Regions from separate parts of the Arthrobacter sp. TJ-238 genome, predicted to be linked through region 2. Evidence: riboswitches for the same ligand, from Rfam matches in the RefSeq annotation. Region 2 holds a riboswitch; each other region holds the start of a gene.
What was found. Region 2 has a riboswitch for cyclic di-AMP ahead of AC4D2O_RS09050 (M23 family metallopeptidase). Riboswitches for the same ligand answer to the same signal wherever they lie in the genome.

Region 1: linked by a shared signal. The riboswitch ahead of AC4D2O_RS13430 (C40 family peptidase) and the one ahead of AC4D2O_RS09050 (M23 family metallopeptidase) in region 2 are both predicted to bind cyclic di-AMP.
Region 3: linked by a shared signal. The riboswitch ahead of AC4D2O_RS03585 (NlpC/P60 family protein) and the one ahead of AC4D2O_RS09050 (M23 family metallopeptidase) in region 2 are both predicted to bind cyclic di-AMP.

Annotation. Positions count from the first base shown of each region.
Region 1 is NZ_JBZCNH010000006.1:6,002-8,194, forward strand. Features, by position in the region: gene mutM (bifunctional DNA-formamidopyrimidine glycosylase/DNA-(apurinic or apyrimidinic site) lyase) at 1-697, shown strand, start outside; cyclic di-AMP (ydaO/yuaA leader) riboswitch at 836-1,012, shown strand; gene AC4D2O_RS13430 (C40 family peptidase) at 1,015-1,872, shown strand; gene AC4D2O_RS13435 (VOC family protein) at 2,008-2,193, shown strand, end outside.
Region 2 is NZ_JBZCNH010000004.1:36,874-39,066, forward strand. Features, by position in the region: gene AC4D2O_RS09045 (siderophore-interacting protein) at 1-643, shown strand, start outside; cyclic di-AMP (ydaO/yuaA leader) riboswitch at 807-1,032, shown strand; gene AC4D2O_RS09050 (M23 family metallopeptidase) at 1,036-2,193, shown strand, end outside.
Region 3 is NZ_JBZCNH010000002.1:48,292-50,484, forward strand. Features, by position in the region: gene serC (phosphoserine transaminase) at 1-39, opposite strand, end outside; gene AC4D2O_RS03580 (iron-dependent transcriptional repressor DtxR) at 283-981, shown strand; cyclic di-AMP (ydaO/yuaA leader) riboswitch at 1,164-1,316, shown strand; gene AC4D2O_RS03585 (NlpC/P60 family protein) at 1,322-2,193, shown strand, end outside.

The DNA.
Region 1 (2,193 bases), on a different contig from region 2:
GCAGCTCCTCATCGAGGAACCCGCCGCGCCGCGCGAGAAGCATCTCAAGGTACGCCTGACCCTCTCCGCCGCGCTCGACGAGGAGGGCGTGCCGCTGCCCGCCGAGCTGCGTTTCGTGGACCAGCGCATCTTCGGCGGCATGTTCGTCGCCGACCTGCAGCCCACCGGGGACGGTCACCCGGGAGGGCTGGGGGAGGGCAGCCTGCCCCTCGTGCCGCACCAGGCCGCCCACATCGCACGCGACCTCCTCGACCCCGCTTTCGACCCCGAGGCCTTCCACCGGCGCCTTCGCGCCCGCAGGACCGGACTCAAGCGCGCGCTGCTCGATCAGGGGCTCGTCTCCGGCATCGGCAACATCTACGCCGACGAGGCCCTGTGGGCGGCCCGTTTCCACTACGCCCGGCCCACCGACACCCTGCGGCGCCCGGACACCCGGCGGATCATCGAGGCGGCCACCGGTGTGATGACCCGCGCCCTGGCGGCCGGGGGCACGAGCTTCGACGCCCTCTACGTGAATGTCAACGGTGCCTCGGGCTACTTCGCGCGGGATCTCGAGGCCTACGGGCGCGGCGGCCAGCCGTGCCGCCGTTGCGCGGACGAGGGCCGGCACACGCTGATCCGCCGGGAGTCCTTCATGAACCGGTCCTCCTACCTCTGCCCGCACTGCCAGCCGAGACCACGCAACGCGAGGACGTAGCCTCCCCGGGCCAGTGACGTGATCTTTCCCTCGTGATCCAAACGTGACAATCCGGGACCTCTCGCGTACCGTTGAAGCCGTGCCCGCGCCACCACGGCGGGGCACTCATCCTCTTTCAGCCGAACCCTGTCGATGAGGATGAACCGTTCGCACAAACCATTCGACAGGGGCGGGGGAACCAGTAGCGGACTCTTCAACGAGTCCTAGGGGTAAAGACACGCGTTGACCAGCCTGGGGGCGTTGGTCGGCAGGTGCGTGTCCGGATGTCCCATCCGAACCCGACAGCTAACTTCGCAGGCTTTGGGAAAGGCAACAGCATGTCCAAGAGCCATATCGCGCGCCACCGGGCCGTCCCCACGCGCACCAACCCCCTCGTCACGGCCTCACGCGCCGTCACTGCGACCGCGTCCGTCGCCGGCAAGCCCGCCGCGGTCGTCGTCACCGCGTCCGGCCTCCTGTTCGGCGCGGCACTTCCCGCCAGCGCAGCCGGTGAGATCAGCACCGACACCCAGCAGTCCACCGCGAGCACCACCGCGGCCGGCACCTACACCGTGCAGGCCGGCGACACGCTCGGCAGCATCGCCTCCTCGCACGGCGTCAGCCTCGATGCGCTGTTCGCGGCCAACGGCCTCGGCTACGCCTCGGTCATCTACCCCGGGCAGTCCATCTCGCTGGGCGGTTCCGCCGCCCCGCAGCAGTACTCCGCTCAGTCGGTGCCCGCACAGTCCGTGGCCGCACAGGCAGCGCCCGCGCAGGCAGTGCTCGCGAGCACCACGGCGACCCCGGGCAACTCCATTGGACTCAGCACGCAGTCCGCCGCCTCCATCGCGCCGAGGGCGGCCTCGCTCCCCGGGATCGTCGGCACGGCGATGCAGGGTGTCGGCTCGGGCTACGTCTTCGGCGGCACCGCCTACGGCGCCTGGGACTGCTCAGGCTTCGTCCAGTGGGCCTACGCACAGCAGGGCATCAACCTGCCCCGCACCACGTGGGCGCAGTTCGCCGCCATGACGCCCACCAGCACCCCCCAGCCGGGTGACCTGGTGAGCCAGAACGGTGGCAGCCACGTCGGGATCTACCTCGGCGACGGCCAGATGGTCAGCGCGCTGAACCCGTCGCAGGGCACCCAGGTGCACTCGGTCAACGTCATGTCGGTGGACGGTTACTACACCCGCTAGAGCGGACAGACGGCGCAGACCGGCGGCAGACGCCGGTCGCGACACGCAAAGGGCGGGGTGCTTGCACCCCGCCCTTTGCCGTACCCGGCTTCGGGTGTACATTCCGGCGGGTCACGCCTACCCGGAGGAGCACCGATGTTTCGAGGATTCGCCACCGTCACCTTCTACGCCGACGATCTCGCCGCCGCCCGCGACTGGTACACGGAACTGCTGGGGACAGCGCCGTACTACGCCTTCCCGCCGCCCCCCGAGCCTCCCGCCTACCTCGAGTTCCGGGTGGGTGACGACGAGGACGAGCTCGGGTTCATCGACCGGAGGTAC
Region 2 (2,193 bases):
CGAATGGGCTGCAGCGGCAAGGCCCGGGGACCGGGTGTGCGTCATCGGACCCAACTCCGCCGCCGCACAGTGCGCGACAGCGGGTGCCTACGGGGGCATCGAGTGGAGCCCGGGCCTCGCCCAGCACGTGCTCCTCGCCGGCGACGAGACCGCAGTGCCCGCGATCAGCGCCATCCTCGAGTCGCTCCCCGAGGACATCAGCGGCCATGCGTTCCTCGAGGTGCCGGACGGCGCGGACTTCCAGAACATCGACACGCGCTCCTCGGTCTCCATCACCTGGCTCGCCCGCGGCCGGCGCACCCACGGGGAGCTGCTCGAGACCGCCGTCCGGAACGCGGTGCGGCTGCCGGGGTGGGTCTCCCTCTCCGGAGAGGTCACCGCCAGCGGCGGCAGCGAGCCGGAGGACGTGGACATCGACAGGACCATCCTCTGGGAGACACCGCAGCTGCTCGAGGCGGCAATCGTGCAATCGACCGTCAACCCGGAACGGCCTCCAGGGACCCAGCCCTTCTACGCCTGGATCGCGGGCGAGGCCGCCGTGGTCCGGGGCCTGCGCCGCTACCTCGTGCGTGACGTCGGGGTGGACCGGAAACAGGTTGCCTTCATGGGGTATTGGCGCAAGGGGCGGGCCGAGCTGTCCTGACAGTGCTTTCCGCGGCCGAAACTCAGGTTCTGCCGCACATTTCCTCAGGATTCCTGATGGCGGGATGAAGTATGGCATGAATTGTCCACAGGTTGGATAACGGAATTGTAACTCCGCCTTTCCTCGCCTAATGTTTGAGCAGTCAAAGCTCCATCGTGGAATTCAGGTCCGCACGCCTAACCCTGTCAGCGGACCGCCTGGACAACCTGTGACAGGGGTGGAGGACCCACATTCCGGCGGCACGAGCCGCCTCGGGGTGAAGCCCTCACGCATAGTCGACAGCACGGTCCTTCCTGCGCTTCTGCCGCACCGAGGACCGCGCCGAGGGGGCCGAGTCAACTCTTGCTCGAATCCGACAGCTAACTTCGCGGGCGTGTGAGAGAGGTATGCAGTTGACCCAGACGCTCATGTCCGGGCGCCGTCGCGCGTCCGGCGCCCGCCCGGACCAGCACCACGCGACGCCGCAGCTTCCCGCGCACACCCCTCCGCCGAACCGCCGCTCGCTGCGTGCGCAGCCCCACCCGGTGCACAGCCCCTTCTTCGCGGCCTCCTCGCCGGCTGCACCGTCCATTCTCGCGCCGACCCGAGGCGTCGCGCCCGTGGAGCCGGGACCCGATGCGTCCGCGCCCGCCGCAGTCCCGACTCCTTCCGGGGATGCGCCGCGTCCCAGCACTTCCGCACCGCTGACCCGCCGCGAACTCCGGGCCCGGGAGCGGGCCGCGCGCGACATCCCTGTCGATGACGCCGTCGACGCCATCGACGCCGTCGACGACGCCGCCGAGGCCGACAATGCCACCGTGTCCCTGCCGTCGCGCCGCAGCGTCCGCAGCAGCGGACGCACGCCGTCGCCGGTTCAGCGACGGATGGACGCGCGTCCCCCGGCGACCCGCCGGACGGCATCCCGGGGCGGCACTGTCCCTGCGTCGCTCACCCGCCTCCGGGACAGCGCCGCCACCGCCGGCATCGTCCTGGCCTCGGCCGGCCTGCTGATGGGCGCCGTCGCGCCGTCGGCCACCTCGGCTCCTGCCGACGGTGCGGACGCTGCCCCCGCATCCGGCGTATCGCAGGCCGTCACCGCGCCCGTGGGAGCCACGGTGACCTTCGGCCTCGAGGCTGCGGGGCCCGCCGCCGAAGGCATCGCCCCGAGCATCGCGAGTGCGCGGGCGCTCTCGGCCTCCCTCGCACCGGCAGCGAAGGAACGCAAGGCCTTCAGCGCCCCGGTGGAGTCCCCGACGGTCGCCTCGACCTTCGGGTACAGGGTCAACCCCATGGGCGGTTTCGGGACGGAGCTCCACACGGGCGTCGACTACGCCAGCGCCTGCGGCACCCCGGTGAAGGCCGTGGACGCCGGGACGGTCGTCGACTCGGGCTGGCACGCCTACGGCGGAGGACAGCGCATCGTGATCGACCACGGCGACGGGCTGAAGACCACCTACAACCACATGAGCGCCCTCGAGGCGCCCGCCGGCACCACTGTGAAGCGCGGTGACCCCCTCGGCGCCGTCGGCAGCACCGGCAACTCCACGGGGTGCCACCTCCACTTCGAGGTT
Region 3 (2,193 bases), on a different contig from region 2:
GGGCAGGAGGTGGTCGGGAATACGGGGCGAGTCACTCATGCGATGCTCCAGCTGTTGGGCGGCAGGTACGGCCTCATTCTGCCCCAGCGGTCCCGGGCCCTCCATTTGTTAACCGGCTGCGGGAAGCCGCCCTGACCGCGCTCCGCCCGATTGCCGGGGCCGTTGCGCCATGGGTTAACCTTGGGGGGCGTGGGGCGGAGCAGTCCGTGGCGGCTTTGGCCTGCCTCACCGGCGTGAGGCATTCCAGCCGCGCACCCGCACCGCACCAAGGAGCTGAACCGCATGACGGACCTCATCGACACCACTGAGATGTACCTGCGGACCATCCTTGAACTCGAGGAAGAGAACATCGTCGCCCTCCGCGCGCGCATCGCCGAGCGCCTTCGCCACTCGGGTCCGACCGTCTCCCAGACCATCGGCCGCATGGAGCGTGACGGTCTCGTGGTCGTCTCCGGTGACCGGCACCTCGAGCTCACCGAACTGGGCCGCCACAGGGCCACGGGCGTCATGAGGAAGCACCGTCTGGCCGAGCGGCTGCTCAGCGACGTCATCGGTCTCGACTGGGCCTACGTCCACGACGAGGCCTGCCGCTGGGAGCACGTGATGAGCGAGCGGGTGGAGCGGCGGCTCTACGAGCTCCTCGGCAAGCCCTCCGAATCGCCGTACGGCAACCCGATCCCCGGACTCGCGGCCATCGGCGGGATCGAGTCCGAGCGGTTCACCGACGGCGTGGTGACCCTGCTGTCCGCCATGGGCACGTATGCACCCGGGAAGCAGGTCACCCTGGTGCGCCTCGCCGAGCCGATCCAGGTGGATCCTGAACTGCTCACGCAGCTCGACGAGGGCGGCCTCCGTCCCGGAGCGCAGCTCAATCTCGAATCCGTGGGTGACTACGTGTCCGTCCGCGTCCCGGGGGTCGAGGGAGCCCTGGAACTGCCGCCCGAGGTGGCCTCGCACGTGTTCGTCTCCGTCGCCGCCTGAGGACTCGGCCGCCGCCGCGCGGGTGTGCAGAAGGTCCTCCGAACCGGCGTCGTCACCAAGAACACACCATTTCGTGATCGTAACGTGACAAACGGGTGGTTGTGAGGTAGCTTTCATCTCGTGCCAAATTCGCTCTAGATCCGGCACCCTCCTGCAAATCGCCTAGCTCTGCCATTGCTCGAGGTCCGTCCGCACCATCGCATGGCAGAGGCGGGGGAACCAATTTCTGGGTTTCGTAACCGAAATCCTTGGGGTTAAGTCGCTGCTTCACGCAGCGGCCGGGTGACTCCCATCCGAATCCGACAGCTCACCTCGCAGGCGTTGGGAGAGGCAATCCAACGTGTCCAATAGCTCTTCATTGGGCCGCCACCGTGCGGCCCGGAACGTCAGTGCGCTGACGAACCTGTCCACTGCAGTCACCTCCAACGCCGGATCGGTCGGCCGCCAGGCAGCCGTCATCGTCGCCGCTTCGGGCCTCGTCCTCACCGCCGGCCTCCCGGCCCACGGGGCCACCCCCGCAGAGCGCGAAGTAGCGTCCTCCACGGCGTTGACCGTGAGCCGGGTCGTCTCGGCCGAGGTCACCGTCCCCGCCACCGCCACGGTCTCCTTCGACCGCGTGGCCGTCGAGGTCACCGCCGCCCCCGAGCCCGTCGTCGAGGCGCCCGCTCCCGTGGTCGAGGAGCAGGCACCCGCCGCGCCGGCCCCGGTCGCAGCGCCCGTCGCCGTCGTTCCGGTCGCAGCGCCGGCCGCTCCCGCCGTGGCTGCCGTCGCCGCACCGGCTCCCGTGGCACCGGCCCCCGTCGCCGCACCGGCTCCCGTGGCACCGGCCGCAGCGCCCGCCGCCGTCGCACCGGCTCCCGCTCCCGCTCCCGTGGCACCGGCCGCAGCGCCCGCCGCCGTCGCACCGGCTCCCGCTCCCGCTCCCAAGCCCACTCCTGCTCCCGCCCCGTCCTCCGGCGTCGCTGCCGGCCTGGTCGGCTCGGCGTACGCCCAGATCGGCGTCGCCCAGGACTGCACCGCCATGGTCGAGAAGGCACTGCGCTCGGTCGGCAAGTCCGTAGGCGATCTCGCCCCGGGCCAGTTCTTCCAGTTCGGCGACGTCGTCAGCAGCCCCGCCCCCGGCGATCTCGTGATCACCGGCGGCCACGTGGCCATCTACGTCGGCAACGGCCAGGTCATCAGTGGCGGCCTGAACGGTATGAACACCGGCCT